Regions from separate parts of the Microbacterium alkaliflavum genome, predicted to be linked through region 2. Evidence: predicted binding sites of a transcription regulator. Region 2 holds the regulator's gene; each other region holds the start of a gene.
What was found. Region 2 encodes HrcA, which represses chaperone genes, less so after heat shock. Its sites were predicted from a motif close to TTNGCACTCGNNNNNNNCGAGTGCNAA; they were not measured.

Region 1 (10,594 bases), on a different contig from region 2:
GTGCTGTGGGCGTACTTCCGTCCCGGGGTCGCGTGGGACATGGGCACTCAGGTGCTGCTGCTGATCTTCGCGTCGGTGACGCTCGGCGGCCTCGGCACCGCCTTCGGAGCCCTCATCGGCTCGCTCATCGTGGGCATCCTCGTCGAGGTCTCGACGCTGTGGATCCCGTCCGACATGAAGTACGTCGGCGCGCTCGCCGTGCTGATCATCATTCTGCTCGTCAGACCCCAGGGCATCCTCGGGCGCAAGGAGAGGTTGGGCTAGCGCCATGGACTGGGGACAGATTCTCAACAACACGGCGTACTGGATCTTCAGCCCGGAGACGATCGCGTACGCGCTCGCCGCGACGGGTCTTGCCGTGCACTTCGGCTACACGGGCCTGCTCAACTTCGGTATGGCCGGCTTCATGGCCCTCGGCGCCTACGGCTACGCCATCTCGATCCTGAGCTTCGGCCTTCCGTGGTGGCTCGGCATCATCATCGGCTGCATCGCGGCGGCGATCTTCGCCGTCATCCTCGGCATCCCGACCCTGCGGCTGAGAGCGGACTATCTCGCCATCGTGACGATCGCGGCGGCCGAGATCGTGCGACTGCTGCTGACGACCCAGCTCTTCGACGAGTTCACGAACTCCGCCGACGGTCTCGGCGGCTACCACGCGGGCTTCCGCGCCGCGAACCCCTTCCCCGACGGCACATACGGCTTCGGCCCGTGGACGTGGACGCAGGATCAGCTGTGGGTACGCGTGTTCGGCATCATCCTGCTGGGAATCGCGATCTACCTCGTGTGGGCGCTCATGCGCAGCCCGTGGGGTCGCGTGCTCAAGGGCATCCGCGAGGACGAGGACGCCGTGCGCTCGCTCGGCAAGAACGTCTTCTCCTACAAGATGCAGGCGCTCATCATCGGCGGCATCTTCGGCGCCCTCGGCGGCGTCGTGTTCGCCTTGCCGTCGGCCGTCGTCCCGGCGACCTACACCACGTCGCTGACCTTCTTCATCTGGACGATCCTGCTGCTCGGCGGCGCGGCCACCGTGTTCGGCCCCGTCGTCGGCTCGGTCATCTTCTGGGTCATCATGGGCTTCCTCGACAACGTGCTGCCGGCGCTCGCGAACTCCGACATCCCGATCATCTCGGCGATGTCGAGCCAGCAGGCGGGCACCCTGCGCTTCATCCTCGTCGGCGTCGCCCTGATGCTGATCGTGATCTTCCGCCCGCAGGGCATCTTCGGCAACAAGAGGGAGCTGACCTTTGTCAAGTAGCGCCTCAGAACCCACGCCCACGACGGGGAGCATCCGTCGTCCCAAGACCACGGGACTCGCCAAGGGCGAGAACGTCCCGGGTGTCGAGAAGGTCGACCCGATCCTCATCGTCGACAACGTGACCCGTCGGTTCGGCGGCCTCACTGCTGTCGACGTCGAGCACCTCGAGATCCCGCGCAACGCCATCACCGCCCTCATCGGCCCCAACGGTGCCGGCAAGACGACGCTGTTCAACCTGCTGTGCGGCTTCGACAAGCCGAACTCCGGATCGTGGTCGTTCGACGGCACCAACCTCTCAGGCATCCCGTCGTTCAAGGTCGCCCGCATGGGCCAGGTGCGCACCTTCCAGCTCACCAAGGCGCTGTCGCTGCTGACAGTGCTCGAGAACATGAAGCTCGGAGCCACCCGCCAGAAGGGCGAGAGCCTGTGGGCGAGCATCATCCCGGCCATCTGGCGCAGGCAGGACTCCGACATCGAGGACAAGGCCGTCGACCTGCTGCGCCGCTTCAAGCTCGACGCGAAGGCCGACGATTACGCGGCGTCACTGTCGGGCGGCCAGCGCAAGCTCCTCGAGATGGCGCGGGCGCTCATGAGCGACCCGACGCTCGTCATGCTCGACGAGCCGATGGCAGGCGTCAACCCCGCGCTCACCGAGTCTCTGCTCGACCACATCCTCGATCTGAAAGACCTCGGCATGACGGTGCTCTTCGTCGAGCACGACATGCACATGGTGCGTCACATCGCCGACTGGGTCGTCGTCATGGCCGAAGGCCGCGTCGTGGCCGAGGGCCCGCCCGACACCGTGATGCAGGACCAGGCCGTCGTCGACGCCTATCTCGGCAGCCACCAGGACGTCGACCTCGGCGTCGTGACGCACCGCGTCGCAGGCGAGCTCGACACGTCCGCCCTCGAGCTGCTCGAGGAGATCAGGGACGAAGAGGCCGCATCGATCGCCGAGGCCGAAGAGGAGAACAGATGACCGACGCTTCCACGGGCTCCACGCCCGACCTGGGCGCCTCGACCGGCACGGTGGAGACCGACGAGGTCGTCGTGCAGGTCACCGACCTCCTCGCCGGCTACCTGCCCGGCATCAACATCATCAACGGCGCCAACCTCGTCGCGCGCAAGGGCGAGCTCATCGGCATCATCGGCCCCAACGGCGCCGGCAAGTCGACGCTGCTCAAGGCGATCTTCGGCATGGTCAAGGTGCGCAGCGGCGAGATCACGGTCGACGGCGAGAGCGTCGTGGGCCTCAAGTCCGACAGGCTCGTGCAGCGCGGCGTCGGCTTCGTGCCGCAGACGAACAACGTCTTCCCCTCGCTGACGATCGAGGAGAACCTGCAGATGGGGCTGTATCAGAACCCGAGGCGCTACTCCGAGCGCCTCGAGTTCGTGACAGGCATCTTCGCCGAGCTCGGCAAGCGCCTGAAGCAGCGCGCGGGCTCGCTCTCCGGCGGCGAGCGGCAGATGGTCGCGATGTCCCGCGCGCTCATGATGGATCCGTCGGTGCTGCTCCTCGACGAGCCCTCTGCGGGCCTCAGCCCCGTCCGTCAGGACGACGCGTTCATCCGCGTCTCCGACATCAACAAGGCGGGCGTCACGACGATCATGGTCGAGCAGAACGCGCGCCGCTGCCTGCAGATCTGCGACCGCGGCTACGTGCTCGACCAGGGCCGCGACGCCTACGAAGGCACGGGCCGGGAGCTGCTCAACGACCCGAAGGTCATCGGGCTCTACCTCGGCAGCCTCGGCGCCGACGCGGACTGACCCGACTGCACAGACAAGAACAGAAGAGCGGATGCTGCGGCATCCGCTCTTCTCTTCTGTGCGGGCCCGTCGGACCGCCCTCGACGCGGAAGGGCCCCGGATCGCTCCGGGGCCCTTCGCTGCGAGTCGACTTACTGGTCGATGCGCTTGTTGAGGTTGTCGGCGCCGTACTGGAAGATGCCGACCGTGGCCTCGGTGGGGTCACCGTGCTCGTCGAACGTGATCGGACCGGAGAAGCCGTCGTAGTCCGCGACGCCACCGCCGAGGATGATGTCGGCGCACTCCTTGAACGACGTGCACTTCTTGCCGTCACCCGAGCCGCCCGAGACCTCCTGGAGCTTGCTCGCGATGTCGGCCGGGTCGGTCGAGTTCGCGGCGAGCGAGGCGAGCGCGAGCAGGACGACCGCGTCGTACGACTCGTTGGAGTACGAGAAGTCCGTGAGCGCGGTGTTGCCCTCGCCCGTCCAGTAGGTGTTCAGCCGCGACTGGAAGTCCTTCGGCGTGGAGGGTCCGGCGGGCGTCGTGCCCTTGGCGCCTTCCATGCTCACGCCGGCCGGCCACTTCGCGTCGGACCCGAAGTTCTTCAGGTTGCCGTCGACGAGGTACAGGTTCTTGGCGGGGTAGCCCGCGGCCAGGAGCGCCGGGCCGATCGTGTAGATCTGGTCGAACGTGATCAGGACGATGGCGTCGGGGTTGGAGGCCAGCAGCGCGCTGAGCTGCGCGTCGAAGGTCGTGTCGCCCGTGTTGTACGACTGCTCCGCGACGATCTTTCCGCCCGCGCCCGTGAAGGTGTCCTGGAACACCTTGTTCAGGCCCGTGCCGTAGGAGTCGTTCTGGTACAGGACCGCGACGTTCTCGTGGCCGTCCTCGGCGACGAGGTTGCCGAGGACCTCGCCCTGGAGCGTGTCGGACGGAGCCGTGCGCCAGTAGAGGTTGTTGTCGTCCCAGTTGGTGAAATCGAGCGACGTATTGGCCGGCGAGAAGGTGATGATGCCCGCAGCGACGGCGTCGTCGAGGAAGAGCTTCGTCACACCCGACGAGGCGGCGCCGATGGCAGCCGAGACGCCCTCCGAGATGAGCTTCTGGATGGTCGTCGCGTAGGCCTTGTTGTCGGTGTCACCAGAGTCGCCCCAGATGATGTCCGGGATCGTGATGCCGACGGCGGCGTCGTTGATGTCCTGCGCGGCAAGGCCGACACCGGCCTCCTCGGGCGGGCCGAGGAACGCGAGGGTTCCGGTCTGCGGAAGGATGGTGCCGATCTTCAGGCTGAGATCGACGTTCTCGGACGGCGCTGCGCTCGACTCCGAGCCCGATCCGCCGCCGGAGCATCCGGCGAGGATGAGGGCGCTGGCGCCGGCGATCGCGATGGCGCCGAGGACCCCGGCCTTACGCGAGCGGTGGAAGACGCTCATTTTGCTCCTTGCTGTGTAGGGACGCGGGCACGGCTCGGGTGCCGCCCCAGTGCACTAAACCTAATCGGGAGCCGGTCTCTTGTGTATTGCCTTTCGTTAACGATGTGTAACGCGACCGGATCGTTACAAACGGCCCCGGAATACCCCTGACGGGTATACGGTTGAGAGTGGTACCCCCTAGGGGTATCAACGCAAAAGGAGCCGATCATGATGATGAACGAGTACCTCGTGACAGGGATGAGCTGCGGACACTGCGAAGCGAGCGTGCGGCGCGAGGTGACGGCTGTCCGCGGCGTCGAAGCCGTGGAGGTCAGCGCGGCATCCGGCCGGCTGCTGGTCACATCGCAGACGGATGTGGCCGATGAAGACGTGATCGCGGCCGTCGACGAGGCGGGCTATGAGGCGGTGCGGGTGGCATGACCGATCACGCGATCGAGCTCGAGATCTCGGGCATGACGTGCGCTTCGTGCGCCGCGCGCGTCGAGAAGAGGCTCAACCGGCTCGACGGGGTCGAGGCCTCGGTCAACTTCGCGACCGAGCGCGCGCACATCGTCGCGCCGGCAGGCTTCGACCCGCATGCGCTCATCGCCGAGGTCGAGAAGACCGGTTACGGTGCCGCGCTCCCGCGGCCCGTGCACGAGCACGCCCACCACGCGGAGCCCGAGCTCGTCTCGCTCCGGCGGCGGCTCGTGGCATCCATCGTCCTCGCGGTGCCCGTCATCCTGCTGTCGATGATCCCTGCGCTCCAGTTCCCCGGGTGGGAGTGGGTCGCACTGGTGCTCGCGACACCGGTCGTGACGTGGGCCGCGTGGCCGTTCCACCAGGCCACGTGGATCAACCTGCGTCACGGCGCCGTCACGATGGACACCCTCATCTCCGTCGGCGTCTCGGCCGCGTACCTCTGGTCCGTCTACGCCATCGTCCTCGGCGGCATGGGCCACATGTACCTCGAGGTCGCGGCCGGCGTCACGATGTTCGTGCTCGCAGGACGCTACTTCGAGGTGCGTTCGAAGCGTCAGGCGGGCGCCGCGCTGCACGCCCTCCTCGAGGTCGGCGCGAAGGACGTCGCCGTGCTCCGCTCCGACCTGCTCACCGGAACGCGCACCGAGGTGCGCATGCCCGTCGAGCAGCTGCGGGTCGGCGACGAGTTCGTCGTGCGGCCCGGCGAGAAGATCGCGACCGACGGCGTCGTCGTGTCGGGCACGTCCGCGGTGGATGCCTCGACCGTGACCGGCGAGTCGGTTCCCGTCGAGGTGGCACCCGGCGACGGCGTCATCGGGGCGACCGTCAACGTCGGCGGGCGACTGGTCGTGCGTGCGACTCGTGTCGGCGCCGATACGCAGCTCGCGCGGATGGCGAAACTCGTCGAAGAGGCCCAGTCCGGCAAGGCGGCCGTGCAGCGGCTCGCCGACCGCATCTCCGCCGTCTTCGTGCCGGTCGTCATCGGCATCGCGATCGTCACCCTCGTGGTCTGGCTCCTGCTGGGCGCGCCTGCCGCCGACGCCTTCGGCGCCGCGGTCGCCGTGCTCATCATCGCGTGCCCGTGTGCGCTCGGCCTCGCAACGCCCATCGCGCTGCTCGTCGGCACCGGCCGCGGCGCGCAGCTCGGCATCCTGATCCGCGGCCCGGAGGTGCTCGAGTCGACACGCGCCGCCGACACCGTCGTGCTCGACAAGACGGGGACGGTCACGACGGGGCGGATGTCGCTCACCGACGTCATCGCCGCGCCCGGCGTCGATCGCGCCGAGCTGCTGCGGCTCGCGGGCGCCCTCGAGGACGCGTCGGAGCATCCCGTCGCCCGGGCGATCGCGCGTGCGGCGGGCGACGTCCTGCCCGAGCCCGAGTCCTTCCAGAACCTGCCGGGAGCGGGCGTTGCGGGTGTCGTCGACGGCCACGCGGTCGTCGTGGGCCGCCGCGCCATGCTGGCCGACTGGGCGCTGACGCTCGACGGCGTGCTCGACGCCGAGGCATCGCGCCTCGAGGCCGAAGGTCGCACGACGGTCGTCGTCGCCTGGGACGGCGCGGTGCGCGGCATCCTCGCCGTCGCGGACGGCGTCAAGCCGACCAGTCCTGCCGCGATCGCCCAGCTGCGCGACCTGGGTCTGGAGCCCGTGCTCCTGACGGGCGACAACGAAGCCGTCGCGCGGCGGGTCGCCGCCGAGGTCGGGATCGACCGGGTCATCGCGCAGGTGCTGCCGGCCGGGAAGGTCGCCGTCGTGCGCGAGCTGCAGGCGGAGGGCCGGTCGGTCGCGATGGTGGGCGACGGCGTCAACGACGCGGCCGCGCTCGCGCAGTCCGATCTGGGCCTCGCGATGGGCACGGGCACGGATGCCGCGATCGAGGCATCCGATCTGACCCTCGTCCGCGGCGACCTGCGCAGCGCGGGCGACGCCATCCGGCTGTCGCGCTCGACGCTGCGGACGATCCGCGTCAACCTGTTCTGGGCCTTCGCCTACAACGTGGCGGCGATCCCGCTCGCGGCGCTCGGCCTGCTCAACCCCATGATCGCCGGTGCGGCGATGGCGTTCTCGAGCGCCTTCGTCGTCGGCAACAGCCTGCTGCTGCGGCGTTTCCGCAGCCATGCGGACGACCTCGTGAAGGAGACGCGATGACCCTCGCAGACACGCCTTCGGGCACGCCCGTGCACGATCACTCCGCGCACCACGGCTACATCACCGACAAGGACAAGTACCTCAATCGCCTCAAGCGCATCGAGGGGCAGGCGCGCGGCATCCACAAGATGGTCGAGGACGAGAAGTACTGCATCGACATCCTCACGCAGATCAGCGCATTGACTTCCGCGCTCGAGGCCGTCGCCGTCGGACTGCTCGACGACCACCTGCGGCACTGCGTCGTCGACGCGGCGCGGCTCGGCGGGCCCGAGGCCGACGCGAAGATCACCGAGGCGACGCAGGCGATCGCGCGGCTCGTGCGCTGACCCGCCGTCAGGTGAGCTCGGCGACGTCGGACGGTGCGTCGTCGACGATGCGCGACGTGCGCGCACGGCGGGCGGCGACGACCGAGTCGACGGTCAGGAGGATGAGGGCGACCCACACGAGGGCGAAGCCGATCCAGCGCTCCGGCGGCATCGGCTCGCCGAGCACCCAGACGCCGATGATGAACTGCAGGATCGGCGCGGCGAACTGCAGGATCCCGATGAGCGTGAGGGGCGCACGGCGCGCGCCCGCCGCGAAGAGCAGGAGCGGCACGGCCGTGACGACACCGGCCAGGCTCAGGAGCACGGTGTGCAGCGGGGTCCCCTGGCCCATCGACAGGCCGACCGTGAGCGACACGACGACGAGCTGGATGATCGCGATCGGCGTCAGCCACAGCGACTCGAGCGTGAGACCGCTGATCGCGTCGACCGAGGGGCCGATCTGCTTCTTGACGAGGCCGTAGAAGCCGAAGCTGAAGGCCAGCGACAAGGCGATCCACGGGAACGCCTGATACCCCAGGATGATCACGACAACGGCCGAGGCGGCGATCGCGAGCGCCACCCACTGCGTGATCCGCAGCCGTTCGTGCAGCACCAGCACGCCCAGGAGCACCGTGACGATCGGGTTGATGAAGTACCCGAGACTCGTCTCGACGACGTGCCCCGTCAGCGTCGCGATGAGGAAGACCTGCCAGTTGACGTAGATGAGCGCGCCGGCGACCATCGTCCAGACCACGAGCCGGCGGTTGCGCAGGATCGCGACGAGCTTGGGCCACGTGCGCGTGACCGTCAGGAGGATCGCGCAGAAAGCGAGCGAGAGCAGGATGCGCCATGCCACGACCTCGAACGGGCCGGTGGGCGCGAGGAGGAGGAAGTACAGCGGGAGGAACCCCCACATGACGTACGCGATGAACGCGTACACGCCGCCGAGCGCGTGCTCGCGGGAGGGGTCGGAGCTCACCACCTCAGCCTAGGACGACGATCGGGCCCGGCGGCCGCGCGAGGCATCCCGTGCCTGCCGACCACGGCTCGATTCCTGCCACCCCGATATGCGAAAAGACCCGGATGCCGAAGCATCCGGGTCTTTCCAGAAAGTGCAGTCCTCAGCGGACGACGACCGCGAGCACGTCGCGAGCCGACAGGACGAGGAAATCGTCACCGCCGAACTTGACCTCGGTGCCGCCGTACTTGCTGTAGATCACGCGGTCGCCGACAGCGACGTCGAGCGGGACGCGGTTGCCGTTGTCGTCGATGCGGCCGGGGCCCACCGCCACGACCTCGCCCTCCTGGGGCTTCTCCTTGGCGGTGTCGGGGATGACGAGGCCACTCGAGGTGGTCTGCTCGGCCTCGACCTGCTTGATGACGATGCGGTCCTCGAGCGGCTTGATGGAAACCGACACGGGTCTACCTCTGCTTTCCTTGAGACTTCAAGACTCGTTAGCACTCACGGGCGGCGAGTGCTGAATCAGTCTAGGCGGGCCGCTGGCACTCACGCAACGTGAGTGCCAATCAGCGTCATACGGCAATACGCTGGCGACATGGACCTGGCCGAGCTCACGGCACTGCTGACGCCTGAGGGACTGCGCCTTCTGGACGAGCTTCCGCCCATCGAGAGCGCCGACGACGTCGCGCGGACGGTCTCGCGCCTGCGCGCAGCCGGGCACTCCCCCGACCTCGTCTCGGCCGTCGTCGGCCAGTCCCGCCTGCGCGTACGCGCGCAGGCGAAGTTCGGCGGCTTCGCCGAGCGCATGCTCTTCACGCGCGCGGGACTCGAGCAGGCGACGCGGCTCTCGATCGCCGGGCGGCACGCGGCGCGGTTCCGGGATGCCGGCATCACGACCGTCGCGGACCTCGGGTGCGGCATCGGGGGCGACGCGCTGGGCCTCGCGGCGCTCGGGCTGCGCGTCCTCGCGGTGGACGCCGACGACGTGACGGCCGCGATCGCCGCGTACAACCTCGCGCCGTTCGGCGACGACGTGAGCGTGCGGTGCGCCCGTGCGGAGGACGTCGATCTCGCCGGTGTCGACGCCGTGTGGCTCGACCCCGCCCGCCGCACCGCCGGACACGGTGAGACCTCGCGCACGCGTCCCGAGGACTGGTCGCCGTCGCTCGAGTGGGTGTTCGACCTGGCGGCGCGGCATCCCGCCGGCGTCAAGCTCGGACCGGCCCTCGACCGCGCGCTCATCCCCGACGACGTCGAGGCGCAGTGGGTCAGCGCCGACGGATCGACGATCGAGCTCGTGCTGTGGTCGGGCGCGCTCGCGCGCGACGGCGTGCGCCGGTCGGCTCTCGTCGTCCGCGGCGACGCCGCGGCGGAGCTCACGGCGGAAGGGGATGCCGAGGACGAGCCCGTGCGGCCACTCGGCGCCTTCGTGCACGAGCCCGACGGCGCCGTGATCCGTGCGCGGCTCATCGGCGACGTCGCGCGGTCGCTGAAGGCCGGGATGCTCGATGACCACATCGCCTATCTGACGTCGGATGCCGCCCTCACGAGTCCGTTCGTCGCATCGTTCCGCGTGCGCGAGGAGCTGCCCGCCGACACGAAGAGGCTCGGGAAGGCGCTGCGCGACCGCGGCATCGGGCGCCTCGAGATCAAGAAGCGCGGCGTCGACATCGACCCGGCCGTCCTGCGGAAGTCCCTCGCACTGCGCGGCGCCGGGTCGGCGACGCTCATCATGACCCGGATCGGCAAGCGCCGGGTCGCGCTTTTGGCCGACCGCGTCTGAGCAGAGGCCTCAGATGAGCCCCGACGCGACGGCGGCGAACAGCAGCCACCCCGCGCTGTAGAGGATCGAGAGGGCGCCCAGCGCGATCGCCCACACGGCGACCGCGCGGCTCTCGAGCGGACGGCGGAGCGCCATGATGCCGGCCACGATGCCGGCGATGCCCAGCGGGAAGCCCCAGCCGACGAAGAGCGAGACGACGAGTCCCAGGATCGAGAAGAGGAGCGCCCACCCGCCGACGCCCCGTCGCGGCGCCTCCGGGGTGGGCATCGCCCAGCGGATGTCGATCGGCTCGCTCTCGGGCTCGGCGGGAGCCGACTGGGTCGTGATCTCGACCGGCGCCGTGGGCAGGCGCGAGAATCCGCCGCGATGCGCGCCGGGCAGCACCGACTCGGATGACACCTCAGCGACATCGGGCGACGGCGGCTGGGTCGTCGCGGACGGCTGTCGGGCGAGCGGGGCCGCCGGCGGGGTGGTCGGGGTCGGCGGCGGGGTGGTCGGG
Region 2 (10,594 bases):
ACGTCGAGGGCCCCGTCGCCGACACCGACCGCATCGCCTACCTCGCGGGCCACATCGAGGCCGTGGGCGCAGCCCTCGCTGAGGGTGTCGACGTCCGCGAGTACACGGTGTGGTCGCTGCTCGACAACTTCGAGTGGGCCGACGGCTTCACTCAGCGCTTCGGACTCGTCCACGTCGACTTCGACACGGCCGAGCGCACGCCGAAGGCGTCGTTCGACTGGTATCGCGCACTCATCACGGAGGCCCGCTCGTGACCGCTCAGCACGGCGCCAAGGTCGGCGCGACCTGGTTCATCCTCTTCACGCTCGCGTGGCTCGCACTCTGGACGGTCCAGCTCACGCCCCTCCAGCTGCTGATCCCGCTGCAGCTGAACACGCCGGACGACGCCAGCGGCTGGATCTCCGGAGTCGTCTCCTCGGGCCTCGTGCTCGCGATCGGCGGCGTCGCGGGCGTCATCGCCGCACCCGTCGCCGGCGGCCTCTCCGACCGCACGCGCGGCCGCACCGGGCGCCGGCGCCCCTGGGCGCTCGGCGGCACGTGGCTCGCGACGCTCTCGCTCGTCGGCATCGCGTTCGCACAGGGTCCGTGGGGCGTCGGGGCCGCGTGGGTCGGCGTCTCGGTCGGCGTCGCCGTCGCCTCTGCGGCGTTCACGGCGCTCATCGCCGATCAGCTCACGACGCAGCGGGGGGCCGCATCCGCCGCCGTCTCCTCGTCGCAGGCGCTCGGCATCGTCGTCGGCGTCGGCGTCATCGTGCTCCTCGAGCTCGGCGTCGTGGTCGGCTACCTCGTGCTCGCCGCGTTCATCGGCGTCGTCGGCACCCTGGCCGCGCTCCTGCTGCCCGATCCGCCCGCGCAGGGCGAGGTCGCCGCCGCGCGCAAGGTCCGCACCCTGGGCGAGCGGCTCGCCGCGCTGCGCGACCGCGATTTCGCCTGGCTGCTCGCGGGACGTCTGACCGTCAACATCGGCAACGCCCTCGGCACGGGTCTCCTCCTCTTCTTCCTCCTCTACGGACTGCATCGGGATGCCTCGACCGCCGAAGACGAGCTGCTCATGCTGATCCTCGTCTACACGCTGTTCGTCGTGGCGGCCTCGATCGTGTCGGGGTGGATCTCCGACCGCACCGGCAAGCGCGTGCCGTTCGTCGTCTGGTCGGCCATCGTGCAGGGCGCGGCATCCCTCATCCTCGTCTTCGCACCGTCCCTGACGAGCGCCATGATCGCCGCCGCACTCCTCGGCGTGGGCTATGGCGCGTACATGTCGGTGGGGCTCGCGCTGGGCACCGATCTGCTGCCGTATCCCGAGGACCACGCCCGCGACCTCGGCTTCGTCAACGTCTCGGCGAGCCTCGGCCAGCTGATCGGCCCGCTCCTGGGCGCGGGGCTCGTGGCGCTCGTCGGCGGGTTCTGGCTGCTGTTCCTCGTGGGCGGCGTCCTGTCGATCGTGGGCGGCCTCATGACGTACGCGATCCGCAGCCGCGAGCGCGCCCCCTCAGCCGTCTGACGCCTCGCGTGTCGCGTCCGGCGCCTCGCGTGTCGCGTCCGGCGCCTCGAGCGTCGCGAGCGCGACCTCCAACAGCGCGTTGAACACCTGCGGGCGCATCGCCGTGACGAGGTGCGACGTGCGGGGCACGACGACGAGCTCGGCGTGCTTCGCGAGGCGCAGGAAGAGCCTCTCGTTGACGCGGAGCTGGTCGTACTGCCCGTTGATGAACCACAGCGGCACGTCGATACGGCGCAGCGCCGCGAGCAGGTCGAGCACGGAGAGGCTGCGCAGCGCGAGGTCCTGCGTGTCGAAGGCGTAGCCTCCCGCGCCGAAGTCGGGGCGCGTCTCGGCCGGCAGCGTGCGATCGAGCACCTGGTTGGTGAGCCACATTCCCCGGTCGGGGAGCGCATCGAACCGGCGGGCGAGGAAGCGGTAGGTCTGCAGGCCGATACCGCGGGGGATGGCGGTGCAGGATGCCGCGATGAACCCCGCGACGGGGGGAGGCTCCTCGGCGCCGACGTACTCGATGCACAGCAGGCCGCCCATCGAGTGCCCCGCCAGCAGGACGGGACCGCGGGTCGCGGCATCCCGAACCGCATCGTCGATCGCAGCGAACGCCGATTCGAGCGTGAACCCCTCGCTCATGCGCGCACCGTGGCCGGGGAGGTCGACGGCCCTGACGGGATTGCCGCGTGCGGTGAGATATTCGACCTGCGACCGCCACATCGTCGCAGACGTCCGGATGCCGTGGACGAGGACCACCTGGACGGTCATGGTGCCAGCGTACGAGGCGCGGCGCGCTCCGTAGGCTGACGGCATGCCTCGACTCGCTGAACACATCCTCGGCATGCCCGGCTCGGGGGTGCGCCACATCCTCGAGCAGGCGCTGCGCCTCGAGGACGCCATCATCCTCGCCGTCGGCGAGCCGGGGGAGGAGCCCGCACCCGCGATCCGTGCCGCCGCGGCGCGGGCGTGGGAGGCCGGCCAGACGCGGTACGCGCCGAACGGCGGCATCCCGCCCCTCCGCCGCGCGATCGTGGAGAAGCTCGCCGCCGTGAACGGGTTCCGCCCCGACGTCGAGCAGGTGTGGGTGACCGTGGGCGCGACGCAGGCGCTGCACCAGGCGATGGCGATGACCCTCGCGCCCGGCGACGAGGTGCTCGTGCCCGATCCCGGCTACACGACGTTCACGATGAACGCCCACATGCTCTCCGCAGTGCCGGTGCCGTACCAGCTGGCTCCCGCGAAGGGCTTCCAGCCCGATCTCGTCCAGCTCGAGGCGCTCGTGACCGACCGCACACGGCTGCTCATCGTCAACTCGCCGTCGAATCCGCTCGGGTCGACGTTCGAGCCCGAGACGATCGCCGCACTTCTGGCCTTCGCCGCGCGCCACGACCTGTGGGTGCTCAGCGACGAGTGCTACGAGGCGTTCACGTACGGGATCCCGCACGCGAGCCCCGCCGCGCTCGACACCGACGACCGCGTCTTCTCGGTGTTCTCGACATCGAAGACCTACGCCATGACGGGCGCACGGGTCGGCTGGCTCGTGACGCCCAAGGGCCTGACCGCGACGATGCTGCGCGTGCAGGAGTCGGCGGTCTCCTGCGTCGACATGCCTGCGCAATACGCGGCGCTCGAGGCGATCTCGGGCCCCCAGGACCACGTGCGCGCCGCCGCGACGCACTACCGCGACAACCTCGCCGCCGCGTCGGCGCTCCTCGACGAACGCGGCTTCAGATATCTCACGCCGACCGGCGCCTTCTACCTCTGGATCGACGTGTCGCACTCGAGCGACGGCGACGTCGCGGCGTGGGCGGAGCGGTTTCTGCACGAGCAGCGCGTCGCCGTCGCGCCCGGCAGTGCCTTCGGCCGCACCGGCGAGGGATGGATCCGAGTGTGCTGCGCTGCGCGCCGGGAGGATCTGCTGGAAGGACTCAGCCGACTCCCGGCCCCGGCATCCCTCGCGGCACGGGCTGAGGCGTGACCCCCCGGTAGACTGGGCCGGATATGTCCCCGCGCGCCCTGAAGCCCCTCGAGCCGTCTGCCACGGCTCCCGAGGCGATCCGCAACTTCTGCATCATCGCCCACATCGACCACGGCAAGTCGACCCTCGCCGACCGCATGCTGCAGATCACGGGCGTCGTCGCCGAGCGCGACATGCGCGCGCAGTACCTCGACCGCATGGACATCGAGCGCGAGCGCGGCATCACGATCAAGTCGCAGGCCGTCCGCATGCCGTGGGCCACGGATGCCGGCACCTTCGCCCTCAACATGATCGACACCCCCGGCCACGTCGACTTCACGTACGAGGTCTCGCGCTCGCTCGCGGCCTGCGAAGGCGCGATCCTCCTCGTCGACGCGGCGCAGGGCATCGAGGCGCAGACCCTCGCGAACCTCTACCTCGCACTGGAGAACGACCTCCAGATCATCCCGGTGCTCAACAAGATCGACCTTCCCGCCGCCGATCCCGAGAAGTACGCCGCCGAGCTCGCGAACCTCATCGGCGGCGACCCCGACGACGTGCTGCGGGTCAGCGGCAAGACGGGCATGGGCGTCGAGACGCTCCTCGACCGCATCGTCGAGCAGATCCCCGCCCCCACGGGCGACGCGAACGCACCGGCCCGGGCCATGATCTTCGACTCGGTCTACGACTCGTACCGCGGCGTCGTGACGTACGTGCGGATGGTCGACGGCAAGCTCGAGCCGCGCGAGCGCATCCAGATGATGTCGACGAAGGCGACCCACGACCTCCTCGAGATCGGCGTGTCCAGCCCCGAGCCGACCCCCTCGAAGGGCCTCGGCGTCGGCGAGGTCGGCTACCTCATCACCGGCGTGAAGGACGTGCGCCAGTCGAAGGTCGGCGACACGATCACGAATCTGCGCAAGCCTGCGAGTGAGGCGCTCCCCGGCTACACCGACCCCAAGCCCATGGTCTTCTCGGGCATCTACCCGATCGACGGCAGCGACTACAGCGACCTCCGCGAAGCCCTCGACAAGCTGAAGCTCTCGGACGCCTCGCTGCAGTACGAGCCCGAGACCTCGGTCGCGCTCGGGTTCGGCTTCCGCTGCGGGTTCCTCGGCCTCCTGCACCTCGAGATCATCACCGAGCGCCTCTCGCGCGAGTTCGACCTCGACCTGATCACGACGGCCCCCTCGGTGATCTACGAAGTGCTGACCGACACCGGCGAGCACGTCACGGTCACGAACCCCAGTGAGTACCCCGACGGGCGGGTGGCATCCGTGTCGGAGCCCATGGTCAAGGCGGCGATCCTGCTGCCCAAGGACTACGTGGGCACCGTCATGGAGCTCTGCCAGGGCCGGCGCGGACAGCTGCTGGGCATGGAGTACTTCAGCGAGGAGCGCGTCGAGCTGCGCTACAACATGCCGCTCGGCGAGATCGTCTTCGACTTCTTCGACCAGCTCAAGTCGCGCACGCAGGGCTACGCGAGCCTCGACTACGAGCCCGCGGGCTCGCAGGAAGCCGACCTCGTGAAGGTCGACATCCTGCTGCAGGGCGACAAGGTGGATGCCTTCAGCTCGATCGTGCACCGCGAGAAGGCCTACGCCTACGGCACGATGATGACCGAGCGCCTGCGCAAGCTCATCCCGCGCCAGCAGTTCGAAGTCCCCATCCAGGCCGCCATCGGCGCGCGCATCATCGCGCGCGAGAACATCCGCGCGATGCGCAAGGACGTCCTCGCGAAGTGCTACGGCGGTGATATCACCCGCAAGCGCAAGCTCCTCGAGAAGCAGAAGGAGGGCAAGAAGCGCATGAAGATGGTCGGTCGCGTCGAGGTCCCCCAGGAGGCGTTCATCGCCGCGCTCTCAGGAGATGTCGAGGGCAAGCAGAAGTAGCCTGGAACCCATGCGCCGCGGAACGTTCAAGGACGAGACCGTCGACTACGCCGCCGTCGGGGCGACGCAGGCACCGGATCTCATGCAGTATCCACCGGAGCGCAGCTTCCCGGCGGAGGAGTCGTGGCGCATCGGCAGCGGTGACGCCCGGTTCGCCACGGCGAGCGAGGCGCTCCTGTCGTGGGCGGCGCTTCGCGGGGCGGGGCTCCGCATCAAGGACGTGCGCCCGGCATCCGGCCCGATGTACTCGGGCGTGAGCTTCGACGCCGAGGGCAACCCCGTCAAGCCGAGCCGCAGCGAGGCCGAGCAGCGGTTCGACTCCGACGGAACGCCGTACGTCGCCGCCGGAACGACGATCGTCGTAGAGGGCCGCGTCAAGGGCTACAACGCCGACGGCGAGCTCCGCGTCATCTTCGCCGTCGAAGAGCCGCGCCGCGTGGGCTTCGCCCTCGGCACGGTCGACGGCTCGAAGGTGAGCGGCGAGGAGTCGTTCATGCTCGACTGGCTCGAGAACGACGAGGTGTGGTTCACGGTGCGGGCGTTCGATCGCCCCGCTTCGTTCCTGTACCGGATGCTGCCGGCCATGGCGCGCCGGCGTCGCCGCGAGCTGTTCACGCGCTACCTCCGCGCGATCTCGCCGCTGTACTCGACCCCCGCCTGATGGGCTCCGCACTCCCCATCGGCGAGCCCGCTCCGGCCGACGGGGCGCTGCCGGCAGAGGTCCGCGTCGATCCGGCAACGCCGTTCGGCGTGTACCTGCACGTGCCGTTCTGCCGTGTGCGCTGCGGCTACTGCGACTTCAACACCTACACGTCGGGCGAGCTGCGCGGCGCCCGTCAGGACGAATACGCCGACACGCTCCTGCGCGAAGTCGCCCTGTCACGGGGCGTGCTCACGGGCGCGGGCGGGCTGCGGCCTGCGACCACCGTCTTCTTCGGCGGCGGCACGCCGACGCTCCTGCCGCCCGGCGACCTCGGTCGCATGCTCGCCGGCGTGCGCGACACGTTCGGCATCGCGGCCGGGGCCGAGGTGACGGTCGAAGCCAATCCCGACACCGTGACGGATGCCGTCGCGGCCGAGCTCGCGGCATCCGGTGTCACGCGCCTGTCGATCGGCATGCAGTCGTCGGTCGCGCACGTGCTCGCGGCGCTCGATCGCACGCACGATCCCGAAGCCGTCGCGACGGCCGTCGCCGCCGCCCGGGGAGCGGGGCTGGACGTGAGCCTCGATCTCATCTACGGCGCGCCCGGAGAATCGCTCGCCGACTGGCGCTCCTCGCTCGAGACGGCCATCGCGCTCGAGCCGGACCACGTCTCGGCGTACGCGCTCATCATCGAGGACGGCACGAAGCTCGCCCGGCAGATCCGCCGCGGCGAGGTCCCCGCCCCCGACGACGACCTGCAGGCCGACATGTACGAGCTCGCCGACGACCTCCTCGGCGGCGCCGGCTTCGGATGGTACGAGGTGTCGAACTGGGCGCGCGACGATGCGCACCGCTCGCGGCACAATCTGGCGTACTGGCAGGGGCACGACTGGTGGGGCTACGGCCCGGGCGCGCACAGCCACATCGCCGGCGTGCGGTTCTGGAACGTCAAGCATCCCGCTGCCTATGCCCAGCGGCTCGCGATGGGCGAGTCGCCGGCGGCGGGCCGGGAGCGACCGGATGCCGAGGCCCGCGCCCTCGAGAGCGTGCTGCTGCGCACCCGCATCCGCGAGGGGTTCCCGGTCGCCGAACTGCTCGGCGAGGGCAGGCACGCCGTCGCCGCACTCATCGCGGACGGGCTCGTCGAGGGGCCCGCGGCGCTCCACGGCCGGATCGTGCTGACGCGGCGCGGGCGGCTCCTCGCCGATGCCGTCGTGCGCGCCCTCACCGACTAGACCGCCGGGTCCGATAGAATTGGCACTCCACTCCTGGGAGTGCCAGCCCAGGCGGATCGCGCGTGAGGAGGGCGGGATGGTCACCGATCGAGGACTGCAGGTGCTGCGGGCGATCGTGCAGGACTACGTCGACTCGCACGAGCCGGTCGGCAGCAAGTCGATCGTCGAGCGCCACGCGTTCGGCGTGTCCGCCGCGACGATCCGCAACGACATGGCCCTCCTCGAGGACGAGGAGCTCATCGCAGCTCCGCACACGTCGTCGGGCCGCGTGCCCACCGACAAGGGCTACCGCGTCTTCGTCGACCATCTCGCCGAGCTGCGGCCCCTCACGCCGGCGCAGCGCCACGCGATCGCGTCGTTCCTCGACGGCCCGGGCGACCTCGACGACCTGCTCGTTCGCACCGTCCGCGCCCTCACGCAGCTCACCGGCCAGGTCGCCCTCGTGCAGTACCCGTCGTTCGCGCGTGCGAGCGTCTCGCACGTCGAGCTCGTGCCGCTCGATGCGGGCCGGCTCATCGTGATCCTCGTGACCGACACCGGTCGCGTGTCGCAGCGGCTCGTGCTGCTCCGCCACGAGCTCGACGAGACGACCATCACGCGCGCCCGCACGACCGTCGGCGACCTGATCGTGGGCCGTTCGGTCCGCGACGGCGTGCAGCGGGTCGAGGAGTTCCTCTCCACCGCCGACGACCCCACCCGACACGACGACGCGGCCACGATCGCGATCGTGCGCTTCGTCGCCGAGGAGCTGGACGAGTTCCGGCAGGACCGGCTCGTCATGGCCGGTGCCGCCAACCTCGCGCGCCGCGAGTCCGACTTCCGCGGCAGCATCTACCCGCTCCTCGAGGCGATCGAGGAGCAGGTGACGCTGCTGCGGCTCATGAGCGAGATGGTGGCCGATGAGCACGGTCTCGCGACGAGCATCGGACGGGAGAACGCTTCGTTCGGGCTCATCGAGGCTTCGGTCGTCGCAAGCGATTACGACGCGACGGGAGCGCGCGCCCGCATCGGGCTGATGGGCCCCACGCGCATGGACTATCCGAGCAACCTCGCGGCGGTGCGGGCGGTCGCCCGCTACCTCAGCAGGATGCTCGACGACGACGAGAACGCCCGCTGACGGCGGACTCGACCAGACGATCCCGCGCACGGCGCGGGCGGGAAGGCGATTGTGGCTGACCACTACGAGGTCCTCGGTGTCTCGCGCGATGCGACACCGGACGAGATCAAGAAGGCGTACCGGCGGCTCGCGCGCGAGCTGCATCCGGACGTCAATCCGAGCGAGGAGGCGTCGGAGCGCTTCAAGCTCGTGACGCACGCGTACGACGTGCTGAACGATCCCGAGCAGCGGGCGCGCTACGACATGGGCGGCAGCGACTCGCCGTTCGGCGGCGGCGCGAACTTCGGCGGCTTCGGCGACATCTTCGAGACGTTCTTCGGAGCCGCCGCGGGCGGGCGCCCAGGCCGGCCCCGCTCGCGGCGCGAGCGCGGGCAGGATGCGCTCGTTCGCGTGACCCTGGAGCTCAAGGACGTCGTCTTCGGCGCCCACCGGGACCTCGAGGTCGACACCGCCGTGCTCTGCGACACGTGCCAGGGATCGTGCTGCCAGCCGGGAACCTCCCCGGTCACGTGCGACATCTGCCACGGCAGCGGCAACGTGCAGCGCCAGGTGCGGAGCCTGCTCGGCAACGTCGTGACCAGCCAGCCCTGCAACGTGTGCCAGGGGTACGGCACGACCATTCCGTACCCGTGCGCGACCTGCCAGGGTCAGGGCCGCGTGCGCGCACGCCGCACCGTGTCGATCGACATCCCCGCCGGCGTCGAGACGGGCCTGCGCCTGCAGCTCCCCGGCTCAGGCGAGGTCGGGCCCGCGGGCGGCCCCAACGGCGACCTCTATCTCGAGGTCACGGTGCAGCCGAACGACATCTTCAGCCGCGAGGGCGACGACCTGCTGGCGACGCTCGAGGTGTCGATGCCCGACGCGATCCTCGGCACGACCACGACGATCGAGTCGCTCGACGGCCCCGTCGATCTCGAAGTGCGCCCCGGCGTGCAGGCGGGCGACGTGCTCACGATCAAGGGCCGCGGCATCACGCCGCTGCGCGGCACGCAGCGCGGCGACCTCCGCGTCGGCGTGCACGTCGTGACCCCGACGCGCCTCGACCACAAGGAGCGCCAGCTGATCGAGGAGTTCGCGCGCCGCACGAAGGCGCCCTCGCCGCGACTCGCGGAGTTCCACCAGGGCCTGTTCGCCAAGCTGCGCGACCGCTTCCGGAACGGCTGATCGGATGCCGCTGCACTTCCTTGTCGATGACGTCGCAGCCGGCCGCGGCGACGCCGTGACGCTCACGGGCGCCGAGGCCAAGCACGCCGCGGTCGTCCGGCGCGTGCGCCCCGGCGAGGAGGTCACGGTCGGCGATGGCCGCGGCGTCTGGCTCACGGGCGAGGTGGAGAGCGTGCAGCCCGTCGAGGTCGTCGTGCGGATCGTCGGGCGGCGCGACGTGCCGCCCCCGACGCCCCGGCTCGTGCTCGTGCAGGCCCTCGCGAAGGGCGACCGCGACGAGCTCGCGGTGCAGGCCGCGACGGAGCTCGGCGTCGACGAGATCGTGCCGTGGCAGTCGGCGCGCAGCGTCTCGCGGTGGGATGCGAAGGCCGAGAAGGGCCGCGCGCGGTGGGCGACGATCGCGCGCGAGGCCGCGAAGCAGGCGCACCGCGCGTGGCTGCCCGAGGTCGGCCTGCTCGCGTCCACGAAGGAGCTGGAGCGGCGGGCCGCGGCATCCCGGGTCGTCGTCCTCGAGCCGACCGCCGACGCGCGCCTCACCGGTCTTGCTCTCGACCCCGCCGACACGAGCGACATCGTGCTCGTCGTCGGCCCGGAAGGCGGGTTCGCGGGCGAGGAGCTCGACGCGCTCGAAGCCGCCGGCGCGACTCTCGTGCGGCTCGGCGACACGGTGCTGCGCACCTCGACCGCCGGCCCCGCCGCGATCGCCGTCGTGAGCGGGATCCTGGGCCGGTGGTGAGGGCCCGCCGTTAGACTGACGGCATGAGCGAATCCTCGATCTTCACGCGCATCCTGGAGGGGGAGGTCCCCTCCGAGATCATCGCCGAGACCGAGAACGCATTCGCCATCCGCGACATCCGCCCGCAGGCGCCCGTGCACCTGCTGGTCATCACCAAGTCGCAGGAATATCGCAACGTCGTCGAGCTGGCGGCGGGCGATCCCGACCTGCTCTCCGAGCTCGTCGGGCTCGCCAACTCCGTCGCCGCGGAGCACGCCGACGGCGACTTCCGGCTCGTGTTCAACACGGGCCCGCACGCGGGACAGACGGTGTTCCACGTGCACGCACACGTCCTCGCCGGAGGACTGGAGGAGAAGACACT
Region 3 (10,594 bases), on a different contig from region 2:
CGGCGGGCTTCACGTGCTCGGCCGCAGCCTTGGCCTCCGCGGCATCCCGAACCGCTTCGAACTCGGCCTGCTGCTCGGGAGTGCGGAAGTTCGACCAGATCACGAGGAACATAGACGTGAAGAAGGCCAGCGCGATCGCGATCGTGTACAGCCCGATCGGGTCGAACGCGGGGATCGTGAGCAGCGACGTGAACACGAAGGCCTGCGTCGTGACGCCGTTCGGCAGACCGAGGATCAGGCTGCCGAGACCGATCGTGAGTCCGCCGATGAAGCACCCGACGAGCATGCGTGGATAGATGCGCTTGAATCTCAGATGGATTCCGTAGAGGGACGGCTCTGAGATTCCACCCAGCAGACCCGCCGCCAGAGCGCCGGTGGCTGTCTGCCTCATCTGCGTGTCGCGGTGGCGGAGCGAAAGCACGAGCACGCCCGCCGTGGCGCCGAAGCATGCGAAGTTCCACGCGCCCATGGGGCCCTGGATGAAGTCGTAGCCGAGCGTCTGGATGTTCAGCAGCATGATCGCGTTGATCGGCCAGTGCAGGCCGAGCGGCACCATGAACGGATACGCCAACGGGATGATGATCGCGAAGATGAATGGTGAGAAATTGTTTATCGCGGCGAGCGCCTGTGCGAGCCAGGCGCCCACGTAGACGCCGATCGGCCCGAGGATGAACGCCGTCAGCGGGATCATGATGAGCATCGCGAAGAACGGCACGAAGATCAGCTGCAGGTTCGCGGTGATGATCCGTCGCAGCAGCTTGTAAAGCGGACCCATGACGGCCGCCATCAGCAGCGGCGGGAACACCTGCGAGCTGTAGTCGAAGATCGTCAGCGGGAAGCCGAAGATCGGGACGATGAAGACCTCCGAGCCGAACACCTGCTGGGGCGTGGCCTCCGCCTTGAGCGCGGAGAATCCCGGGAGCATCAGCACGGCCATGACGCCGAAGCCCACCCACGGGTCGGCGCCGACCTTCTTCGTCGCGTTGTAGGCGACCATGAGCGGCAGGAACACGAAGATGCACTGCCACATCAGGTTCACGAACGCCCACGACGGCTCGAGAGTGACCCCGGGCGCGTTCCAGTCGGGGATCACGTTGAGGGTCGCCATGAGCGCCATGAACGTGATGAAGAAGGATGCTCCGAGGAGGGCGCCGAGGATCGGCCGGAACGAGTCCGACAGGAACTCGAACAGCCCGTCGATCCATGCGACCTGGCCGCGGACGCCCTTCGCCCGCTCGCGCGCCTTGATCGAGTCGATGTCGTCCTCGTCGACGGCGCCGCCGCCGCCGGTGAGGCCGGGCAGCGCCATGATGTCGTTGTAGACGTTCTGCACGCCGCCGCCGATGACGACCTGGAACCGGTCGCCGGCCTGCGGCACCGCCCCCATGACGCCGGGGATGGCCTCCACGGCCTTCTGGTCGACTCCGCTCGCGTCTCTGAGCTGGAATCTGAGTCTCGTCGCGCAGTGCGTGAGACTCTCGATGTTGCCCGCGCCACCGACGGCGCTGACGATGTCTGCTGCTGGCGAGGTGGCCATGAGAGATCTCCTTCAACGATCCTGATGCGTGCTGTCCACCGACGGAACGTCTCTCCCCGGACTCCCTCGTCCCGTCAATCCGGATGCTATCGCCGCGCCGGGGATTGCAACAGGCGTATCACCAGTAACAGGCGTCCTTGATGAATGCGTGGCGTCAGACGCCGACGCGGCGCCTGGCTCGATCAGGTCAGACTCCCCCGCCGCCGCCTCCGCCACCGCCCCCGCCGGCCGATCCGCCGCCGCTCGATCCGCCCGACGACGAGGCCGACGACGCGCTCGATGACAGCGTGCCGATGCCCGCGGAGAACGCCGCCGCGTTGAAGGCCCCGCTCGAGCCCGAGTACCACACGGGCGAGCCCTGCTCGCCGTAGAGCACGGCGAGCTCCTTCGCCCACTGCTTCTCCTGGCCGAAGACGACCGCGTACGGCAGGAGGGCTTCGTAGATCTTCAGCATCTCGCGGCGGTCGCTCGTGTCGATGGCGACGCGCTCGGCACCCTGCGGCGACTGCAGCATGCGGATGCGGTCTGCCTCGGCCCACTCGATGAAGACCTTCAGACCCGCGAGATGGTCGCGAACTTCGGCGCCGAGAGCCGTGAGCGGCTTATGCGAGACGAGCGAGATCACGGCGAACTCGGCGATGAAGGCGCCGACGATGAGGATGATCGGGACCCATGCGTCGACCAGGGCGTTCAGCGCGGCGACGCCGAACAGGAACACGAGCGTGCCGGCGAGCCCCGTCGCGATGATCGGCAGGGCACGCGTCCAGGCCGGCACCCTTCGGCGCAGCCCCCGCCGGTCGAGCTCCTTCGTGGCGGCCTTGATGATCGACTGCGCCGCCGACGAAAACCGCCGGTCGGTCTGGCCGAACTCGTACAGGTCGCCCACGACGAAGCCCGGGTACAGGCCGTCGAGCAGCATGAGGCCGTCGCCGTCGGCCTTCGTCGGGTCGACGAGCTCGGCCTTGAGACGTGCACCGCCGAGCCAGCGGCGCTCGCCCTCGAGGATGCGGATGCTGCCGACGACAGCCTGCTCGAGCACCTCGGCCGGGATCGCCTTCGAGGTGCGGCCGAGCAGCACGGCGCTCTCGAGAGCGTCGATGTGCGCCGGCGGCGTGTACTCGGCGATGATCGTGGGCCTGCCCGGCTCGTCGCGCAGGCGTCGTCGGCGCGTGATGATCGCCCAGAGGAGTCCGCCGAGCACTCCGAGCGCCGCGATCGCCTGCAGCCAGCCCCACGGCGACGCGAAGAACGACGCGTCGAACTTCGTGAACGTCCCTGGCTCGAACCCGACCGCGATCGTCATGGTCTGGTGGGGCGGCACGTCGCCGGTGCTCGCGGTGACGGTGCTTGCGGCGTTCGTGCGCTCGATCGAGATGGAGCAGGGATCTGTCGCGCCCTCGTAGCCGTGGTAGCACGACGCGCTCCCGGTGAGGGCGGCCGCGAGTGCGGCATCCATGTGCAGAGTCGCCGTTATGCGACCGAACGGCTGAGCCCAATCGGTGCCGTTGACATCCCAGTAGAACTCGTCGGCATCGGTGTCCTCGAAGAACCGCGTGACGTTCTCGAGCGTGTAGGTGAAGATGTACGTCTGCTCGCCGTGGACGAAGTCGTCGGCGCGCGAGGTCATGGAGAAGACGCCGTCTTCGTCGTCGACTTCCGCGGGCCGCGGATTGCCGTCGCCGTCCGTGATCGAGACGAAGTGCGGATTGAGCGGAGCGCCCCCGTACGAGTCGGGCACGAGGCGCCGCATCCCGTGGTTCTGATCGATGTCGGGGAATTCGGCGACGAAGCGCTCCTGCACCTCGAGGCGGCTCGTGCCGTCGTCGGCGCGGGTGAGCGTGTAGTCGACGTCGAGACTCGAGAAGCGGAAGTCGTCGACGTTCGCGGACACGGCAACGGCGTCATCGCTCGTCCCGGTCGAGCCGGTGCAGGCCGAAAGGACCAGGATGGATGCCGCGAGCACGAGCGCGGCAGCGCGCCGAAGGACGGTCCCCATGGCGCTCAGCCTACGGCCCGCCCCGACGGCGGAGGTTCGCCGTATTCTGTTGCACATGACCGACCGGCGACTCGCGATCGACGCCTGGGAGAGCCTCTTCCGCGCCCAGCACGAGGTCTTCGGAGACATCAGCGGCGACTTCGACGGGACGGCGCTGTCCCAGGCCGAGTACGACGTGCTGCTCACCGTGACCCGTGCGGATGACATGACGGCGCGGCTGCGCGACGTCACGGCCAACATGCTCATCAGCCAGCCCAGCGTCTCGCGCCTCGTCGACCGCATGGTCGCACGGGGACTCATCTCGAAGTGTGCAGATCCCGACGACGGCCGCGGCGCCCTCGTGCGCGCGACGGACGACGGCGCATCCGCCTTCCGCCGCATCGCGTCGTCGCACGGCCGGGCCATCGCGGAGCGGATGTCCGTGCTCAGCGACGACGAGCTCGATCAGCTGCGCGAGCTGACCGCGAAGCTGCGACGGCCTCAGCTCGGCTGCTGACCCCACGCCGGGGCCGTCTCGCCTGCTCCCGGTCCCCGAGCTTGTCGCGGGGTCGAGCCTGAGCCTTCCGCAGAACAGCGCTACGGCGTGCGCCGGCGCAGCGTGAGCGACGCGAGGATCAGCGACCCGACGAGGAACCCGAGCACGACGAGCAGCGGTCCGTAGACGTCCCATCCCTCTTCGCCGGCGGTCACGGCGTTGATCGCGTCGATGGCGTAGCTCAGCGGCAGCACCTTGCTGATCGCGTACAGCGCGTCGGGCATCTGGTCTCGGGGCATGAACAGGCCGCCGAGCAGGATCTGCGGGAACACGATGAGCGGCATGAACTGCACAGCCTGGAATTCCGTGCGCGCGAAGGCGCTCGCGAGCAGCCCCAGCGCCATGCCCAGCACCGCGTCGGAGACGGCGACAAGTCCGAGCTGCCACGCCGGCCCGTCGGTGTTGAGTCCGCAGACCAGCACGGCGAACGACACCGTGACGATCGCCTGGATGACGGCCATGAGGCCGAACGCGAGCGCGTAGCCCGTGATGAAGTCGGCCTTGCCGATCGGCGTCGTCATGAGCCGCTCGAGCGTGCCCGAGCGACGCTCCCGCAGCGTCGTGATCGACGTGATGAGGAACATGATGATGAACGGGAACAGTGCCAGGATCGGCGGTCCGTAGATGTCGAAGACGCCGTCCTGGTCGCTGAAGAGCCAGGCGAACAGCCCGACGAGCAGGCTCGGCGCGATGAGCATGAGCGCGATCGACCGCGGGTCGTGGCTCAGCTGCCGCAGGACCCGTCCGGCGGTGGCGAAGGTGCGCACGCCGTTCATTCGGATGCCTCCTCCCGCGCCTGTCGCCGCGTCATCGGATGATGCGCCTGGGCCGAGGCCGCGGCATCCCTTTCGATGAGCGCCAGGAAGGCGGCATCCGGATCCGACTCCCCCGTGTCGGTGAGCAGGCGAGCGGGTGTCGTGTCGGCGATGATGCGCCCGGCCCGCAGCAGCACGATGCGGTCGCAGCGGAGGGCTTCGTCCATCACGTGGCTGCTCACGACGATGGTCGCACCCGCCTCGGCGACGCCGCGGAAGATCTCCCACAGCTCGGAGCGCAGGAGCGGGTCGAGGCCGACGGTCGGCTCGTCGAGCACGAGCAGCTCCGGCGTGCCGAGCATCGCGACGGCGAGCGACACGCGCTTCTCCTGCCCGCCGCTGAGCGAATCGACGGTCTGCTTGGCCTGGTCGGCGAGCCCGACCTGCGTGATGACGCGGTCGACGTCGGAGGTCGGCGCGCCGATCAGCCGGGCGAAGTAGCGGAGGTTCTGCTGGATCGTCAGGTCGCCGTACACCGACGCGGCCTGCGTGTCGTACGAGACGCGGCGACGCTGCACCTGCGTGCCGCCGGGATCGGAGAGCACCGTGACGGTGCCGCCCGCGATCTTCTGCACGCCGACGATCGAGCGCATGAGGGTCGTCTTGCCGCAGCCGGACGGACCCATGAGGCCCGTGATCTGGCCGCGCGGGATGTCGAGATCGATACTCTTGAACACCTCGGTGGTGCCGCGGCGCACGTGCAGTCCGCGCACCTCGACGGCGTTGCCCTCAGCCACGGCGAGCACCTCCGATCGCCCCCTTATTCATCATGTGATGAATAGTCCTCCGCGGTGTGATCGACGTCAAGGCTCACTCCGTGAGGTACCGCTGCACCGTCGGCGCGATGCGCGCGATGAGCTCGTCGACCGACGCCGACGCGACCGCCGGCAGCTTGAGCACATGCCGTGCGATGAGCAGGCCCGCGACCTGCGACGCGACGAGGCTCGCGCGCAGCTCGGCGTCGGGCACGTCGAGCTCGGCGGCGATGCGGCCCAGCAGCTCCCGCGAGAGGAAGCTGGCGAGGAGGGGCGTCGCGAAGCGGTTGCCGAGCGCCGAGCGCAGGAGCACGACACCGCGCTTGCGCACGTCGGGCCGCTCCCACGCCTCGAGCACGTAGCGGACGAGGTGCTCGCCCAGCTCGTCGCGCGGACCCGCCAGGATCGCGGGCACGTCGACGTCGGGCCGCATGGGCGCACCGACGGCCTCGGCGAACAGGTCGGCCTTCGTGCCGAAGTAGTGGTGCACGAGCGCAGAGTCGACACCCGCTCGCGTCGCGATGCCGCGGATGGTCGCACCGTCGTACCCGTGCTCGGCGAACTCGTCGACGGCCGAGCCCAGGATGCGGTCCCGGGTGCCCGACTCTCCTCCGCGCGGGCGGCCCCGGCGACGGGGTGTCGGCACGGCGTACTCGGGCATGGCGTCAGCCTAGAACGCGGCGCCGCCCCGAGTCTTCGGACTCGGGGCGGCGCCGGTGGGAAGAGTCAGCTCACTGCTCGACGGGCTGCGGCTCGTCGTGGCTCTCGTGCGCGAGGATCGTCGGCTGCTCGGCATCCGACGTCACCTCGATCTTGCGCGGCTTGGCCTTCTCGCTCACGGGGATCGTGACGCTGAGCACGCCGTTGTTGTAGTTCGCCGTGATGCGCTCGGTGTCGATACCCTGCCCGAGGTTGAGCTGGCGGAGGAAGCTCGCCGCCTCGCGCTCGCGCGTGATCCACTTCACGCCCTCGCCGGTGGTGAGGGTGCGCTCGGCGCGGATCGTGAGCAGCTGCCCGTCGACGTCGATATCGACCGACCCCGGGTCGATGCCGGGCATGTCGGCCGTGAGGACGTAGTGGTCACCGTCACGGTAGAGGTCCATCGGCATGCGGCGGGGTCCGCGGCGCGTGTCGAGAAGGCTCGAAGCGAGGCGGTCGAGGTCGCGGAACGGGTCGTACTGGGCCATTTCTCTCTCCTTCTGTCGGGGTGTTCCTTGTGGTCTTGTGAACTTGAGTCGACTCGACTCAACTACGTTCAATTTAGCACTCAAACCCCGAGAGTGCCAACGGTTCGCGCACGGCGAACACTCCTTCTGGGTGTGCCCCGCACGCTCGGTTGCGGCGATTTGCAGTGGGGATCGCCAATCGGCGCAACCAAACGCTCGACCTGTTTGTTCGCTTGCGGCGATTGGCAGACGCGGGTGCCAATCGGCGCAACTGAAGGGCGGGCGCGCTCCTCCCCAGACCCCGCGCGCGTGCCACCCTCCACAGACTCGCTGGATGAGTGCAGGCCGAGGCGTGGCCGCCCCGAGCCTCGGGGGATGACTGACCTTCCGGGCCGCCTCGGCGGCGAATTCTCCGTGGCATCCGCTCTCGAATCCGGTGCGAGTCGAGCACGGCTGCGAAGACGGGACCTCCTCGCCCCGTTCTGGGGGGTCCGGATGGTTCTCGGGGACGAAGGCGACACGCCCGGAGAATCAGCGGAACTGCGGAGGCTCCGCGCGCTCGCCGCCCGACTGCCCCGGCACGTCTTCTTCTCCCATGCGAGCGCGGCGATCGTGTGGGGGATCCCGCTCCCCACCGGATGCGCCGGGACCGCACACGTCAGCGTGCTCTCACCACATCGAGCACCGAGTGGGCGAGGAATCGCGGGCCACCAACTGAGACCCGGGTTGGTGCGCGTGCGCACCCCCACCGGGCTCCGTGTCGCCTCACCTGCCTCGACGTGGGCGCAATTGGCAACGACGCTTTCGCTGCGTGATCTCGTCGCAGCCGGCGACGCGATTCTCAACCGACCTCGCGCCCGCGACGGGTCTCATCAGGCGCCTCCCTCGACCCTCGAGGAGCTGGAAGCCGCTGTGGCCGCCGGCCGCCGCGAGGGCATCGCCAAGCTGAAGGCTGCAATCGGCCTCGTACGCGTGGGTGCGGCATCCCGCCCGGAGACTCATTTGAGGCTTGCACTCGCAGAGGAAGGGCTCCCCGATCCGGCGCTCGACTTCGATGTGTTCGCCCGGAACGGCCGACGCATCGGCTGGACGGAGATCGCTTACCCCGAGTGGCACGTGCTCGTCGAATACGAGGGCGACCACCACCGAACGGACGCCAGGCAATGGAACCGCGACATCCTCAAGCACGACCTCTGCCGCGAGGCAGGCTGGACCGTCGTCAGGATCACCGCCGAGCACCTCTACCCGAATTCGCAGGTCGCCGTGGAGCGTGTGCGCGCCGCGCTGACGAACGCGGGATGGCGGCCTGGCACTTCACCCGTTTGAGTTGCGCCGTTTGGCGCGGCCGCGCACCAAACGCCGCAACCGAAACGACGCGTTTGCGCTTGAGCTGCGGCGATGTGCGCGGTGCAACGCAAAACGACGCAAGTGAGCACGACATGAGCCGGGTCAGCACTCGATGACGTTCACCGCGAGGCCGCCCTCGCTCGTCTCCTTGTACTTCGTCGACATGTCGATGCCCGTCTGGCGCATCGTCTCGACGACGGCGTCGAGCGAGACGTAGTGGCTGCCGTCGCCGCGCAGGGCGAGGCGTGCCGCGGTCACGGCCGTCGACGCCGCGATCGCGTTGCGCTCGATGCACGGGATCTGCACGAGCCCGCCGACCGGGTCGCACGTCAGGCCGAGGTGATGCTCCATCGCGATCTCGGCGGCGTTCTCGATCTGGCGGTTCGTGCCGCCCATGACGGCCGTGAGCCCGCCCGCCGCCATCGCGCACGCCGAGCCGACCTCGGCCTGACAGCCGCCCTCGGCACCCGAGATCGAGGCGTTGGCCTTGAAGAGCGAACCCAGCGCGGTCGCGGTGAGCAGGAAACGACGGATGCCGCGCCGGCGGTTCGCTTCGGCGACGATCTCGTCGTCCACGACGTCCACCGCAGCCTCGCCGAGACCGAAGCCGAGCAAGGCGCTGCCGACGAGCTCGCCGTGCGGCGTGACGGCGTTGCCGACGCCGAGGCCCGAGTCGGCGAGGAAGCGCCACCAGTACATCGCGACAGCGGGGAGGATGCCGGCTGCGCCGTTCGTCGGGGCGGTGACGACTCGTCCGCCCGAGGCGTTCTCCTCGTTCACCGCGAGGGCGAAGGCGCCGAGCCACTCGCCGGGCAGCTCACGGTGTCCGGCCGACGAGGCGTCGTCGAGCTGATGCCGGATCGAGGCGGCGCGGCGCTTGACGCGCAGCATCCCGGGCAGTTCGCCGTCGGCGGCGAGCCCCGCGTCGATGCAGGAGGCCATGGCGTCCCAGATCGCGTCGAGTCCCGCGGCGACCTCGGCCTCGGTGCGCAGCGCCTCCTCATTGATGCGCGCGGCTTCGGCGATCGTGAGGCCGTGCTCGTCGCAGATCGCGAGGAGCTCCTCGGCGTTGTCGAACGCGAGCGGGAAGGGATGCGCCGCGACCCTCTGCGCCTCGCCCTCTCGGCGGATGAATCCGCCGCCGATCGAGTAGTAGGTCTCCTCAGCGAGAACCGCGCCGGCGGCATCGAGCGCCGCGAGGGTCATGGCGTTGGGATGCCCCGGCAGCCGCGTCCGCGGCGCGAAGACGACGTCGTCCTTCGCGAACGCGACCTCGTGGGTTCCCGCCAGGAGCAGCCGCCCACCCGGCCAGTCGCTCCACGCGCGGCGCACCGCGTCGGGCTCGACCGTCGCCGGGTCTTCGCCGCGCAGCCCTGCGACGACCGCGTCGGGAGTGCCGTGGCCGATGCCGGTCGCGCCGAGCGAGCCGCAGAGGGTGCAGGTGACGCGCACCGCACGCTCGAGGAGATCCGTCTCACCGAGACGGATGACGAAGTCGCGGGCCGCACGCATGGGTCCGACCGTGTGGGAGCTCGAGGGTCCTACGCCGATGGAGAACAGCTCGAACGCCGAGACATAGGCGCTCACCACTCCAGGTTACTGAACGATCGTTCAGTACAGGCCTCTGGGTGGCAAGACGTCAGCGCGGCTGGAAGGCCACGAGCCCGACGGTGTTCCCCTCCGAGTCGCGGATGAAGGCCTGCCACTCCTCGTGTCCGGCGGGCCCCAGGGTGTCGTCCTCGTGCGTGAAGATGACGTGCGGGTGCGACAGGACCTCGACCCCCGGGCCGAGCCGCTCGATCGTCTCGTGCACGTTCTCGACGTGCAGATAGACCAATGACGAGGGCGCGTTCCGGTCGAGGAGCAGCCGAACGCCGTCGAGGTCGAAGAAGAGGAGTCCCGGCGGGTCGAACAGTCCCGTCGGCTCGGACTCGAGCAGCTGCGAGTAGAACGCCGCAGCGCGCGTCAGGTCGTCAGCGTGCTGCGCGATCTGAACCAGTTCCATGAAGCCTCCCGGGGATGCCGGGCCTCACGCTAGCATCACGGCACGGAGGTGGACATGACCCAGCTCGACGAAGACGTCCAGGCCGCCGCGGCATTCGCCAGGGCGCACACCGAGCAGCACGTCGGCGCCTTCGAAGAGGCGTTCCAGAAAAGGTTCGACGCCCACTTTCCGCGACTGCACGCCCTGTTCCGCCGGCTCTACGGGGATCGCGGCGACGGCCGCGAGGCACTCGCCGACGTCATCGCCCTCGCCGCGGCGAGCTGGCAGGCTCGTCCGCTCGAGCTCAAGGCGCGCGACGATCTGCGCGACGCCGATCCGGACTGGTTCCAGTCGCAGCGCATGCTGGGCGGCGTCTGCTATGTCGACCGGTACGCAGGCGGGCTCACCGGCATCCGGGATCAGATCCCGTATTTCCAGGAGCTGGGCCTGACCTACCTG

Region 1: groES (co-chaperone GroES) is a predicted target of HrcA. The motif match lies at 8,852-8,878, and genes of this name have one in related genera.
Region 3: ACH3VR_RS00405 (Hsp20/alpha crystallin family protein) is a predicted target of HrcA. The motif match lies at 6,899-6,925, and genes of this name have one in related genera.

Annotation. Positions count from the first base shown of each region.
Region 1 is NZ_JBIQWL010000007.1:60,196-70,789, forward strand. It holds gene ACH3VR_RS17015 (ABC transporter permease subunit) at 1-264, shown strand, start outside; gene ACH3VR_RS17020 (branched-chain amino acid ABC transporter permease) at 269-1,255, shown strand; gene ACH3VR_RS17025 (ABC transporter ATP-binding protein) at 1,245-2,234, shown strand; gene ACH3VR_RS17030 (ABC transporter ATP-binding protein) at 2,231-3,022, shown strand; gene ACH3VR_RS17035 (ABC transporter substrate-binding protein) at 3,154-4,434, opposite strand; gene ACH3VR_RS17040 (heavy-metal-associated domain-containing protein) at 4,642-4,854, shown strand; gene ACH3VR_RS17045 (heavy metal translocating P-type ATPase) at 4,851-7,046, shown strand; gene ACH3VR_RS17050 (metal-sensitive transcriptional regulator) at 7,043-7,372, shown strand; gene rarD (EamA family transporter RarD) at 7,380-8,333, opposite strand; gene groES (co-chaperone GroES) at 8,473-8,769, opposite strand; gene ACH3VR_RS17065 (THUMP-like domain-containing protein) at 8,908-10,095, shown strand; gene ACH3VR_RS17070 (hypothetical protein) at 10,105-10,594, opposite strand, start outside.
Region 2 is NZ_JBIQWL010000002.1:271,840-282,433, reverse strand. It holds gene ACH3VR_RS06310 (GH1 family beta-glucosidase) at 1-254, shown strand, start outside; gene ACH3VR_RS06305 (MFS transporter) at 251-1,501, shown strand; gene ACH3VR_RS06300 (alpha/beta fold hydrolase) at 1,490-2,257, opposite strand; gene ACH3VR_RS06295 (pyridoxal phosphate-dependent aminotransferase) at 2,301-3,467, shown strand; gene lepA (translation elongation factor 4) at 3,491-5,338, shown strand; gene ACH3VR_RS06285 (DUF1990 family protein) at 5,349-5,999, shown strand; gene hemW (radical SAM family heme chaperone HemW) at 5,999-7,216, shown strand; gene hrcA (heat-inducible transcriptional repressor HrcA) at 7,293-8,333, shown strand; gene dnaJ (molecular chaperone DnaJ) at 8,385-9,497, shown strand; gene ACH3VR_RS06265 (16S rRNA (uracil(1498)-N(3))-methyltransferase) at 9,502-10,233, shown strand; gene ACH3VR_RS06260 (HIT domain-containing protein) at 10,257-10,594, shown strand, end outside.
Region 3 is NZ_JBIQWL010000001.1:81,010-91,603, reverse strand. It holds gene ACH3VR_RS00435 (glucose PTS transporter subunit IIA) at 1-1,537, opposite strand, end outside; gene ACH3VR_RS00430 (DUF2207 domain-containing protein) at 1,725-3,533, opposite strand; gene ACH3VR_RS00425 (MarR family winged helix-turn-helix transcriptional regulator) at 3,589-4,029, shown strand; gene ACH3VR_RS00420 (ABC transporter permease) at 4,110-4,844, opposite strand; gene ACH3VR_RS00415 (ABC transporter ATP-binding protein) at 4,841-5,620, opposite strand; gene ACH3VR_RS00410 (TetR/AcrR family transcriptional regulator) at 5,694-6,299, opposite strand; gene ACH3VR_RS00405 (Hsp20/alpha crystallin family protein) at 6,370-6,825, opposite strand; gene ACH3VR_RS00400 (hypothetical protein) at 7,594-8,130, shown strand; gene ACH3VR_RS00395 (L-serine ammonia-lyase, iron-sulfur-dependent, subunit alpha) at 8,254-9,738, opposite strand; gene ACH3VR_RS00390 (VOC family protein) at 9,791-10,156, opposite strand; gene ACH3VR_RS00385 (amylosucrase) at 10,211-10,594, shown strand, end outside.